4 regions of the Novosphingobium sp. RL4 genome follow, and region 1 is predicted to be linked to each of the others. Evidence: predicted binding sites of a transcription regulator. Region 1 holds the regulator's gene; each other region holds the start of a gene.
What was found. Region 1 encodes LexA, which represses DNA repair genes until DNA is damaged. Its sites were predicted from a motif close to GTTCCNCNCTTGTTCT; they were not measured.
Positions count from the first base shown of each region.

Region 2: the regulator LexA is predicted to act here: its motif matches at 1,718-1,733, upstream of uvrA (excinuclease ABC subunit UvrA).
Region 3: the regulator LexA is predicted to act here: its motif matches at 1,742-1,757, upstream of U9J33_RS06620 (ATP-dependent helicase).
Region 4: the regulator LexA is predicted to act here: its motif matches at 1,424-1,439, upstream of U9J33_RS01470 (MmcB family DNA repair protein).

Region 1 covers NZ_CP141944.1:2,401,202-2,404,396, forward strand. Annotated here, with positions in the region: gene U9J33_RS11620 (molybdopterin molybdotransferase MoeA) at 1-786, shown strand, start outside; gene lexA (transcriptional repressor LexA) at 884-1,579, shown strand; gene U9J33_RS11630 (ComEC/Rec2 family competence protein) at 1,635-3,195, opposite strand, start outside.
Region 2 covers NZ_CP141944.1:3,051,069-3,054,263, reverse strand. Annotated here, with positions in the region: gene U9J33_RS14805 (N-acetylmuramidase domain-containing protein) at 1-207, shown strand, start outside; gene U9J33_RS14800 (hypothetical protein) at 257-652, opposite strand; gene U9J33_RS14795 (UrcA family protein) at 854-1,255, opposite strand; gene uvrA (excinuclease ABC subunit UvrA) at 1,745-3,195, shown strand, end outside.
Region 3 covers NZ_CP141944.1:1,359,116-1,362,310, reverse strand. Annotated here, with positions in the region: gene U9J33_RS24840 (pseudouridine synthase) at 1-348, shown strand, start outside; gene rsmD (16S rRNA (guanine(966)-N(2))-methyltransferase RsmD) at 369-944, shown strand; gene U9J33_RS06625 (hypothetical protein) at 1,008-1,646, opposite strand; gene U9J33_RS06620 (ATP-dependent helicase) at 1,782-3,195, shown strand, end outside.
Region 4 covers NZ_CP141944.1:304,566-307,760, reverse strand. Annotated here, with positions in the region: gene U9J33_RS01480 (sensor histidine kinase) at 1-11, shown strand, start outside; gene U9J33_RS01475 (LytR/AlgR family response regulator transcription factor) at 58-855, shown strand; gene U9J33_RS01470 (MmcB family DNA repair protein) at 911-1,411, opposite strand; tRNA gene U9J33_RS01465 (tRNA-Arg) at 1,570-1,646, shown strand; gene U9J33_RS01460 (error-prone DNA polymerase) at 1,664-3,195, opposite strand, start outside.

The DNA of each region.
Region 1 (3,195 bases):
GAACTTCTCGCCGCCGGTACTTTGATCGGCCCGGCGCAAGCCGCGCTCGGCATTGCCGCCGGCCATCGCCACCTGCCCGTCCGACGGATTCCGCGGGTAACCGTCATAGATAGCGGCGACGAACTCTCGACCGACCCTGAGTTCTGCGCCAACCATCAGGTTCCTGCCAGCAACGGCGTCATGCTGGTTGCCATGGCCCGCTCTCTTCCGGTGGATGCGAACCGGATAGGCCCCGTGGCCGACAAGCTCGATGACCTCATCGCCGCCTTCGAACAGGCGAGCGATTCTGACGTCATCGTGACCAGCGGGGGTGCCTCGGTCGGCGATCACGATCTTGTCCGCCCGGCCCTCGAAGCATGGGGCGCACAGCTGGACTTCTGGCGCGTGGCCATCAAGCCGGGCAAGCCCCTGCTCGTGGCGACCCGCCAGCGCGCTACCGGGCCGCAAATTATCATCGGATTACCGGGGAATCCGGTATCCAGCCTTGTGACAGCCTATCAGTTTCTCCTGCCTGTCCTGCGGGCCCTGTTGGGGGCTTCACGGCCAATCCCACAGCCGGTTGCAACCCGGCTTTCGGCCCCCCTGCCCGCTGCGGGCAACCGCCGGGAGTTTTTGCGCGGTTACTGGAACGGCGAGACGGTCTGCGCGAACCCGCTTCAGGACAGCGGCGCTCTGGCATCGCTCGCGGCAAGCAATGTACTGATCGATCGCCCCATTGGCGCGCCGGCCGCGAATGCAGGAGATGTTGTTGAAGTGTTCTTGCTCCAAAATGGCGGTATTGCTTGACGATACCGGATTCGTTGCATAATTGTTCCCTCATTGTTCGCAGGCAAATCGCCGGACGAGACAGGGCCATGGGCCGCAGAACGAAGAGGCAACGCAGATGTTGACGCGCAAGCAGCACGAATTGCTCCGGTTCATTCAGGTCCGGCTTGAGGAAAGCGGCATCTCGCCCAGCTTCGAGGAAATGAAGGAAGCGCTGGACCTCAAGTCCAAGTCCGGCGTTCACCGCCTGATTTCCGCCTTGGAGGAACGGGGTTTCATTCGCCGCCTCCCCAATCGCGCTCGCGCTCTCGAAGTCCTGCGCCAGCCTGAGGATGCAACGTCCAAACCTGCAAGATCGACTCCGGCGGCGAACAGCAACGATACTGCAGCGCCTGTCCGCGCACCCCAGATCGCACCTGCCCCCGCGAACGATGTCATCGAAATCCCACTCCACGGCCGCATCGCCGCCGGCGTGCCGATCGAGGCCTTCGAAGGACAGTCCATGCTCCCGGTTCCCGCAGCGCTGCTTGGTTCGGGCGAACACTATGCGCTCGAGGTTTCGGGTGATTCGATGATAGACGCGGGCATCCTCGACGGCGATTTCGCCTTGGTGAAGCGCACCAATACCGCTCGCGACGGTGAAATTGTCGTCGCTCTCGTGCGAGGGGCTGAAGCCACGCTCAAGTATCTGCGCCGCGAAGCCGGAATGGTGCGCCTTGACCCTGCCAATGCCGCTTACGAACCGCAGATTTATGGGCCTGACGAAGTCGAGGTTCAGGGCAAACTGGCCGGACTGCTACGCCGCTATCACTGATGCGGCTCAAGCGTGAGACGATGTCCGGTTGTTCCGCCGTCTCGCCGCCGCGTTATTACCGGGCCTTGGCGATGACGCCATAAGAAAGCGGCGGCGAACGCCACCACCCATGATCACCTTGCGCATCTGCCACTGAATGTACCGTGCGGCGCTTCAGGTCGATCGCCACGCCGCCCGTCTTGCTCAGCATGTTGCGATCCGCCTTCAGCCAGATTGGCTGACAACTTCGCGGCAGACGTCGGCCCGCAATTACGAGATAGGCGCGCTGGCAGGCCCGAGCCAAAGTGTCTTCCGGCACGATATCCCGGCCCCTGGCGATCAGTATGTGGCGCGCCTTCCCGCCACGTTCCAGCATCAACGCACAGAAATCCGGGTTGCATCGCACGCCCGGCCAGTCTGCAATCAAGACGGGTTTTGACTGAACTCCCGCTACTTCCATCAGATTGTCCAAAACGTAATCGCTCGAGCTGTCGCGCAGCATGACAAGGCGCCTCCCCGGACCGTCAATCAAAGCAACTTGGCGGCCATCTCCCGAAACGACGATGTCCGGCGGGGTCAGCAGGAGCAGGCCGATAAAGCCGCTGGCGACTGGAAGCAGACCCCAGAGCCTGGCTTTTCCGTGCCAAAGCCCCAGCCAAAGTCCTCCAGTCACGAAAAGTAGAAACTGCCATCCGCCCATCGTCGGCGCCATGCTCACCGCACCGGGCCGCGAGGCGATGAACCGTGCCAGACCGATCAGCAGATCGATGGCTACTCCAGCAAGCCACCAGACCGGCGATCCGGCCCCAACGATATCGAAAAGCAGCGCCGCGCCGACCAGGGGCATGACAAGAAAGGTCGTGAGCGGGATGGCAACCACATTGGCGATCGATCCATAGAGTCCGGCGCGGTGAAAATGATAAAGTCCGATCGGCATCAGCGCGAGTTCGATGGCTACGCCCGTGACGAGGATCAGGGATAGGCTGCGCAGCGCCTTGAAAGGCAATGCTTCGTCACGGGCCGAGAACCAATGCCGGATGGGCACCGCATTGCCTAACGCGATCAGCACGACAACGGCGGCAAAGCTCATCTGGAAGCTAGCGCCCACAATCGATTCGGGCCAGATCAGAAGGACGATGAAGGCGGCCGCCGCAAGCAATCGCATCGACAGCGCCTCACGCCCCATCGCCAATGCGGCAAGTACCAGTAGCGCGCTCACGCAGGAGCGTATGGTCGGCACCTGCGATCCGCTCAGCAAAGTGTAACCAACGCCCGCCAATGCCCCGCTAGCCGACGCAAGGACAGGCAATCGCACCCGCAACGCCAGCGCGGGAGATAACGCCAGCAGGCGCAGCGCGAGGATATAGACCGCACCGACAACTGCGCTGACATGCAGGCCGCTGATCGAGAGCAGATGCGCAAGTCCGGCATCGCGCATCGCCTGGGCCTCTGCCTTGCCGATCCCGCCCATGTCCCCTGTGACGAGCGCCGAGGCGATCCCGCCGGCGGATCCTTCAAGGCTTGCAGCGATATGACGGGACAGCCGCATTCGCTGCTCGCCAAGCCAGTCGTCACCCGCTCCGGGGGAAAGCACCTCCACAGGGGAAAGCACGGCGCCGGTTGCGGATATCCCGGCG
Region 2 (3,195 bases), 650 kb from region 1:
TCCGTCGATGCCGCGCTTTCACGCCAGCCGCTGCGCTTCGGCGACAAGGGCGAGGATGTCGCCTTCCTGCAGAAGCTGCTGAAGCTCCCCGCCGATGGCGCTTTCGGCTCGATGACGGCGCAGGCGGTGATGGATTTCCAGAAGTCGAAAGCACTCAAGGCGGACGGCGTCGTCGGCGCCGCCACATGGGCGGCGCTGCTGCCGTGAACGGCCATTGTCCGGGAGCTTGCCGTGCCGCCTGGAGGAAAGATCTGTCTCAGCGCTCGCAGCGGGAATAGTCGCCCGCGCGGCAGGCGGCGACATCGCGGCGCCAGCGGGCAAGGTCAGCCTCGTAATCGCGGCGGGCCCTGTCGTATTCGCGGGATTGGCGCGAATAGCTGCTGCCGCGCGGCGCGTCCTCCGCGTCCCCGTTCGCGTCCTCGTCGGCATAGTCGTTGCCGCCCCGGGCGCGGTCGTAATCCTTCCATCCGGCAGCATATTGCGCGTCGCGCTTGCGGACGTACTGCAACTGGTCATTGTTGAGCTTGCGAATGATCGCGCGATCGCGGGCGATATCCTCAGCGCTCATCCGGTCGTGAGGGTCGTCGGCCAGAGCCGGTCCCGCCGCCAGCACGAGTGTGCCGAACGCAATCAGAGCGCGCGCTCCCCTCATCGTAATCTCCATCCCTCGCTGGCTTTCCCGCGCTCTGGCGGGGCGATGGGGCGGATGCAAACGGCTATGCGACGAGCCGTTGCCCGGCGCGACGGAGCGGTTCAGGCGTGAGCCGCGCCGTTAGGCGGCGTGGGCGAATTTGCGGGCAAGAAGCCGCCGGCCGGATTTCTCCGGCCGGCGGAATCCCGATCCCTGGACGGCTCAATGGCTCCTTACGGCAACGATCGAAATCGCGCGGGTATTGGTCGCGATCCGGTCGGGCTGGCCGCGCGCGGCGATCCGTTCGGCGAACAGGGCATCACGCTGTGTGAAGGCCCTTTCCGAGGAATCGTCGCGGCACCGCATCATGTCGGAATATGCCGGCAGGTCGCGCATGTCCGCGCCGCCGCACACCTGGCGTACCGCGACGGTGAGGCGCCGCGTCAGCGAATCCTGACCGCTGGCGGTGGTGAGATCGAGGTCCCCGTAGCGGACCTCGCGGGTTGGCAGGTTCGAGTTGCGGACTTCCTTGACCACCACGTCCGCAAGGACGGGGGTGACAAGCGCGAACGAGGCCATGGCGAACATGGCGGTGGTGACGATTTTCGTGTGAATCCTGGTCATCTGCATTCTCCTGTTGCTCGAGAGTGCAGCCCCCGCACGCAGACCTTCGCGGATCTACGGGGCAGCGAACTGCTGGCGACCTCAATGGATGTGGAAAGTCGTTCCCAAACAGCCACAGGCTGTGGGGAGGGTGTCGACCTAAGTATAAATATGTCTATACTTTAAAAGGCCCCGCGATTATCACCCCGGCGTTCAAGGTATGCGCGTAAATTTACTTGTATGAGTAAATTGCCATATCGCAAAAGGTGAGTCGGTACTTTTATCGGGCGATCCTGCTATTGCGCAGAACCATGTCGCTTTCAAGTCATAACGCGGTCTCTGTCGTCGAACGGCATTTGCGGATCGACGGGCGACATGACAGGCCCTGCCGCGCCCGGCGTTGCAATCGCGCAGGGCGTCCCCACATCGCGGCCTGGCATTTCGGCGAGGCGATCGGAGAGCGGCGCGGCTGCTTGCGCTTTGCGAACAAATCTGGAACACGTCACCTCCATGAGTCTCTCCCACATCACGGTGCGCGGTGCGCGCGAGCATAACCTCAAGGGCTTCGACATCGAGCTTCCGCGCGAGAAGCTGATCGTCATCACCGGGCTGTCGGGCTCGGGGAAATCGAGCCTCGCGTTCGACACGATCTATGCCGAAGGGCAGCGCCGCTATGTCGAGAGTCTCTCGGCCTATGCGCGCCAGTTCCTGGAGATGATGCAGAAGCCGGACGTCGAGCATATCGACGGCCTCAGCCCCGCGATCTCGATCGAGCAGAAGACCACCAGCCGCAACCCGCGCTCCACGGTGGCGACGGTGACGGAGATCTGGGACTACATGCGCCTGCTCTGGGCGCGCGTGGGCATTCCCTATTCGCCGGCCACGGGCCTGCCGATCGAGGCGCAGACCGTGTCCAACATGGTCGATCGGGTGATGGAACTGCCCGAAGGCACCCGCGCCTATCTGCTGGCGCCGGTGGTCCGCGGCCGCAAGGGCGAATACCGCAAGGAACTGGCCGAGTGGCAGAAGGCGGGCTACACCCGCGTCCGCATCGACGGCGAACTCTATGCCATCGAGGACGCCCCCGCGCTCGACAAGAAGTACAAGCACGACATCGAGGTCGTGGTGGACCGTATCGCGGTGAAGGACGGCATCCAGACCCGCCTTGCAGACAGCTTCGAACAGGCGCTGAAGCTGGCCGAAGGGCTGGCCTATATCGACCTCGCCGACGGCGTCGTTCCCGGCCGTGAGGAAGAGGGGAAGGGTGCGAAGAAGACCCTCAAGGGAACCGGCCTGCCGCCGAACCGCATCGTCTTCTCGGAAAAGTTCGCCTGCCCGGTCAGCGGCTTCACCATCGAGGAGATCGAGCCGCGCCTGTTCTCGTTCAACGCCCCGCAAGGCGCCTGCCCGGCCTGCGACGGGTTGGGAGAGAAGCTGCTGTTCGACCCGCAACTGGTGGTCCCGAACGAGCATCTCAGCCTCAAGCAGGGCGCCGTGGTGCCCTGGGCCAAGTCGAACCCGCCTTCGCCCTATTACATGCAGGTGCTCTCCAGCCTGGCCGAGCACTTCGGTTTCGACCTCACCACGCCGTGGGACGCGCTTTCGCCCGAGGTGAAGATCGTCATCCTCTACGGCACCGCGGGCAAGGCCGTGCCGCTGACGTTCAGGGACGGCAAGAAGGAATACACGGTCAACAAGCCGTTCGAGGGCGTGATCGGCAACCTCAACCGCCGCATGATCCAGACCGACTCTGCCTGGATGCGCGAGGAACTGTCCAAGTTCCAGACCGCGCAGCCCTGCGAGACCTGCGATGGCAAGCGCCTGAAGCCCGAGGCGCTTTCGGTGAAGATCGCCGGCAGCGACATCGCCGATGCCGCGCGCCTTTCGGTGGCGGATGGCTTCGCGTGGTTCGGGGAGCTTGAGGGCAAGCTGACCAGCCAGCAGCAGCAGATCGCCAAGGC
Region 3 (3,195 bases), 1.0 Mb from region 1:
ACCGGCGTGCCGCGCACGTATCGTGCCCGCACATTCGGTGACATTTCGCAGGACCAACTCGAGGATCTGATCGAAGGCATCGAGATCGAGGGCGTGGTCTACGGCAAGATCGACGCCAACATGGAGCGCCGCACGGGGCGTAACCAGTGGATCGAGATGACCCTTACCGAAGGCAAGAACCGCGAAGTCCGCCGCGTTCTCGAACATCTCGGTCTGCAGGTCAGCCGCCTGATCCGCACCTCCTACGGGCCGTTCCGTCTACTGGACCTGCCCAAGGGAATGGCGTTCGAGGTGGCTCCGCGCGATCTCGATAACTTCCGCCGCACGCTGCCGGGCAACGCCGCATGAAAGTGGGAGCGAAGGCCCCGATGAAAGGCGGTCCGATCAAGACCGGCCTGCGCATCGTTGCCGGTGAATGGCGCGGCCGGAAGCTGGCCACGCCGGAGGGGGAAAATACCCGCCCCACCGCAGACCGCACGCGCGAGACGCTGTTCTCGATGCTGGCCAGCCGTCTGGGCACTTTCGAGGGCTTGAAAGTGGCCGATCTCTTCGCGGGATCGGGCGCGCTGGGGTTCGAGGCGCTTTCACGCGGCGGGGCGCACTGCCTGTTCGTGGACCAGGATCCGGCAGCCATCCGCGCGATCCGCTCCAACATTGCCAACCTGCAGGCACAGGGCAAAAGCGATGTCCGGGCAGGTTCGGTAATGGCGCTCGGGCCTGCGAAGGACGTCCTCGACCTCGTCCTGCTCGATCCGCCTTACGAGACCGGGGCCGGGGTCGTCGCGATCGACAAGCTCGCGCGGCTGGGCTGGATTGGCGAGCAGACCTGGATATGCCTTGAAACCTCCCGCACCGAGGCCGTGTCCATTCGGGGCTTCGAGGTGGAATCGGCACGCGACGTCGGCAAGGCGCGCCTGCACTTCCTTCGCAAGACCGAATCCTGAATTCGCCGGCCTGAAGCAGTGCGCGTTGAAGCGCGCCGCTTCAGGCCGGAAGTCTTGCCTTCCTCAGACGCCGCCGCGATTGCGGCAATTGTCCGTCACCTTCTTGCTGCATACCGGATACGGCTTGTCCATCGCGGTCGCCGGAGGGGGCGTCAGCGCGCCCTTGTACGGGCCGCCCTGATATCCCTGATCGGCGGGCATCGCGGGGCGCACCGCCTGCTGCGCAAACTGCGGGTCGGGGACGCCGGTCGTGGGCATCCCCTCACCCGGAGGATTGGCCTGAGTGGGCGGCGTGGTCGGGGTCTGCCCGGCAAGCTGCTGCGATATGGAATTCCAGGCGATTGCCTGCTGCTCGGGCGTCATCTTGTAGATCTGTCCGCGCTGGTCCGGCGTGAGCGCCCAGTAGCCTTTCTGCTGCGGGTCCGTCAGGCTCCAGTAATAGGCCTGATACTCCGGCGACCAGGAATCGTAATCGGCACGCTGGGCTGCCGGCCACGAATCGTACATAGCCTTCTGTTCGGCAGACATTGATGCCGGAGAGATCGGCCTGGCCGGCGGCGTCCCGGAATCCGAAGGTGCTGCCGGCGGCGGAGGGGCTTCTGGCGCGGCGGGCATTTCGCCATTGGTATCCTGCGCCCCGATCGCTCCCGACATTCCCAGGAACGAAAGCGCGGCGGCTCCGGCAAGGAGATATTTTCGCATGATCGCTCTCCATGTTCTTGTTCGTGAACAACCGACGCCCCGTCCCTGGGATTGTTCCCCCGGTGCGACGAAGCGGCCTTGCGCCGCGACACCCCGTTCCCTAGATGTTCACGGGTGAACGATCTGCAATCCTCCATGCCCGAAGCCTCGTCGGACCCTCTGCTCGAAGGCCTGAATCCGCCCCAGCGCGAAGCCGTCCTGACCACTGACGGACCAGTGCTGATGCTGGCAGGCGCGGGAACAGGGAAAACCGCAGCGCTCACTCGCAGGCTTGCCAACCTGATCCGCAACCGGCTCGCATGGCCCAGCGAAATCCTCTGCGTCACGTTCACGAACAAGGCTGCGCGCGAGATGCGCGAACGCGTGGGCCATCTCATCGGCCCTGCCGTGGAAGGGATGCCATGGCTCGGCACGTTCCACGCGATTGCGGCGAAGATGCTGCGTCGCCACGCCGAACTGGTAGGGCTGCAGCCAAACTACACGATCATCGATACCGACGATCAGTTGCGGCTGCTCAAGCAGCTGATCCAGTCCGAAGGGCTGGACGAGAAGCGCTGGCCAGCGCGCCAGCTCGCCGGTTGCATCGATCGCTGGAAGAACCGGGGCCTCAATCCCGCCGACCTCGACGCTGCCGAGAACGAGACTTATGCGAACGGGCGCGGCCAGAAGTTCTATCAGCTTTACCAGGACCGCCTGAAAGCGCTGAACGCCTGCGATTTCGGCGACCTTCTGCTCCACATGCTCAACATCCTGCGCACCAACCGCGAGGTGTTGGAACAGTACCAGCAGCGCTTCAAATACGTCATGGTGGACGAGTATCAGGACACCAACCAGGTCCAGTACCTCTGGCTCCGCCTGATCGCACAGGGTCATCGCAACATCTGCGTGGTGGGCGACGACGACCAGTCGATCTATTCCTGGCGCGGCGCCGAAGTGGCTAACATCCTGCGATTCGAAAAGGATTTCCCCGGAGCCAAGGTCATCCGGCTTGAGCAGAACTACCGCTCCACGCCGCAGATTCTCGCTGCCGCCTCCGGCCTCATCAACGAGAACAGCCAGCGGCTCGGCAAGACGCTGTGGACCGAGCGGCACTCGGGCGACAAGGTGCGGGTGATCGGCGTATGGGATGCCCCCGAAGAAGCGCGCCGGGTCGGTGACGAGATCGAGCGCCTCGAACGCGAAGGCGCTCCGCTGGAACAGATCGCGATCCTCGTGCGCGCCCAGTACCAGACCCGCGAATTCGAAGACCGCTTCATCTCGATCGGCCTCAAATACCGCATCATCGGCGGTTTCCGGTTCTACGAACGCGCCGAGATTCGCGACGCTCTCGCCTATCTTCGCGTCATCGCCCAGCCCGCCGACGATTTGGCGTTCGAACGTATCTACAACGCCCCCAAGCGCGGGCTGGGCGCAAAGGCGCTGGAAGCGCTGCATGTCCTGGCGCGCCGCCGGAACATTCCGCTCGCCATGGCCGCGATCGAGATCGTCGATACCGACGAACTCCCCGCTCGCCCGCGCAATACCTTCCTCTCGCTGATGCGTGACTTCG
Region 4 (3,195 bases), 1.5 Mb from region 1:
CCGCGCGATGAAACATATTTGGCCCACGTGCGTTAGCCGGGCCGGAGAAAGTAACTGATGACCATTCGCACGATCCTCGTCGACGACGAGAAACTCGCCATCCAGGGCCTTCAGCTTCGTCTGGAGAAGTATCCTGATGTCGAGATCATCGACACCTGCTCGAACGGCCGCGAGGCCATCCGCAAGATCAAGACCGAAAAGCCTGACCTCGTCTTCCTCGACATCCAGATGCCCGGTTTCGACGGGTTCTCGGTGGTGAAGGGGGTCATGGAGATCGAACCGCCGCTGTTCGTCTTCGTCACCGCCTATCAGGAACATGCCGTCCGCGCCTTCGAGGCGAACGCGGTGAACTACCTGATGAAGCCGGTGGACGAGACCAAGCTCGACGATACCCTCGCCCGCGTGCGCCAGCGCCTTGCCGAGAAGCGTTCGTCGGACGAGGCGGAAAAGCTCAAGACGGTGCTGGCCGAAGTGGCGCCCGATGCGATCGATCACATCCCCGAGGAAGCCGATCCCAACGCGGACCGCTACGAGAAGCTCATCAACATCAAGGATCGCGGCCAGATCTTCCGCATCGATGTCGATTCGATCGAGCATATCGAAGCGGCCGGCGATTACATGTGCATCCGCACTGCCGACAATTCGCTGATCCTGCGCGAAACGATGAAGGATCTCGAACGCCGCCTGGACCCGCGCGTGTTCCAGCGCGTTCACCGCTCGACCATCGTCAACCTCAACCAGGTTCGCCAGGTCAAGCCGCACACCAACGGCGAATGCTTCCTCGTGCTCGATTCGGGCGCGCAGGTGAAAGTCAGCCGTTCCTACCGCGACGTCATCGCGCGCTTCGTTCACTGAGCCGGTAGCGCCGCTTTCGAATTCGGGAAATGCGGGGCCGTGAGGCCCTGCATTTTCACGCCGTCTCGTTCCCCCATTTGAGCGTCTGCGGATCACCGAGCGTGACGAGTCGCCGGAGCGATGCGCGCGCGAGCCTCTCCGTCTCCACCTTGCGACGGGCGGCGGCAAGCTGGCGCAGCGGGGCAGGGCGCAGGATTTCCGCGTCATAACCGTCGGCCACGATCACGCCGCATTGCTCCGGCAGAAAAGCCTCGGTTTCCAGCGGCGCACGGTCGATCGAGGGCGGCAGGCCCCAGTAGAAACGGTCGCAATAGTCGAGATAGTCGGTCCACTTCCCGTCGCCGAGCAGGTCGGCGCGGGATACCTTTATCTCGACGATGATGACATGGCCCTTGGCGTCGATCCCCATGAGATCCGCCCGGCGCCCGCAGCGCAGCGGCATTTCCGACAGGCACCAGATATCGTTGCGGGCGAAAAGTCGCCCGATTCCGCGTGCGACGTCGTTGGCAACGAACGAAGTCAGCGGCGGTGCGAGGGGGGAATCAGCGTCGGCCATGCCTTCATCATAAGAACATAGAGGGAACTTTCAAGCGATCCCTGCGGGTATGCGCGGGGCGGAGGGATATCCGTCCCCATGTTTTCCCAAGCCCATGACGATATGGATTGATTTGGCGCTGGTAGTCCTCCGCAGGCTCTGCTAGTCGCCCCAGCACTGCACCCGTAGCTCAGCTGGATAGAGCGCTGCCCTCCGAAGGCAGAGGCCACAGGTTCGAATCCTGTCGGGTGCACCATTTCCTCCATCGACGGTTCAGTGAAAGTCGCGTGATCGCGGCAGGATTCGCACATTGCGCGGATGCTGCGGGCGCACCACCTCATCGGCGCGCGAGAGTGGCGGGTCGGTTTCGTGAACTTCCGACAGCCGGGCCAGTTCCGCGGAGCGATCGTGGATGCGCTGGGCCATGAGGTGGACGACGCCTTCGGGGCTGACCTGGACGATACCCTCCACTACCATGAGCCGCGCGGCCATGACTTCGCGGCGATAGGTTTCGAACAGCCGGGCCCAGATCACCACGTTGGCGATCCCTTCTTCATCCTCCAGCGTGACGAAGATCGCATTGCCCTCTCCAGGACGCTGACGAACCAGCACGACTCCGGCGACTTTGACGTGCTTGCCCTTCTTCTGTGCCAGTTCAGTGCATCTCAGTACGCCTTCTGCCGCGAAGAACGGGCGCAGGAAGCTCATCGGATGGGCCTTCAGCGAGAGGCGCGTCGTCTGGTAGTCGGCCGCGACCTGTTCGGAAAGCGGCATGGCGGGCAGGGCCGCAGGCGGCTCCTCACCCAGTTCGCGGGCGCGGGCGGCGGCGAAAAGCGGCAACTCTCCGGTAGGTGTGCGGCGCGCTTCCCACAGGCCTTCACGCCGGTCCAGACCGATCGATCGCAAGGCATCGGCATCGGCCAGAAGGTTGAGCGCACGCTGGGGCAGGCCGGCACGCCGGGCGAGGTCTTCGAGGTTGGTGTAAGGGCGGTGCGCCTTGATACCGTCGGCCCAATCCTCGCGAAATCCGCTGATCTGGCGCAGGCCCAGCCGCAGCGCGAGTTTGCCTTTCGCATTCCGCTCCAGCGTGCAATCCCATTCGCTGTGGTTCGCATCGACGGGGCGGACTTCCACGCCGTGCTCATGTGCGCAGCGCACGATCTGGGCCGGGGCGTAGAAGCCCATGGGCTGCGAATTGAGCAAGGCTGCGGCGAAAACGGCCGGGTAGTGGTGTTTGATATAGGCCGAGACCCACACCAGCCGCGCGAAGGCGAGGGCATGGCTTTCCGGGAAGCCATAACTGCCGAAACCCTCGATCTGCCTGAAGCAGCGCTCGGCGAAGTCCTGCTGGTATCCGCGTGCGATCATCCCGCCGACCATTTTGCCGCGCAGGGAGTCGATGGTGCCGAGATTGCGGAAAGTCGCCATGGCGCGGCGGAGCTGGTTGGCTTCGGCATCGGAGAAGTTCGCGGCGGTGATGGCCAGCCTCATCGCCTGTTCCTGGAACAGGGGAACGCCCAGTGTCTTGCCTAGCACCTCGTGGAGTTCCCTGGGGTCATGCGGCGGGGCGGGAGAAGGAAATTCCACCTTCTCGATCCCTTGCCTGCGGCGCAGATAGGGATGGACCATGTCCCCCTGAATCGGGCCGGGCCGAACGATGGCGACCTGAATGACCAGATCGTAGAAATTCTCCGGTTTCAGCCGGGGCAACATGTTCATCTGGGCGCGGCTCTCGACCTGGAAGACGCCGATGCTGTCGCCGCGCTGGAGCATCTCGTAGACGGCGCGGACATGGGGTGGGTTGT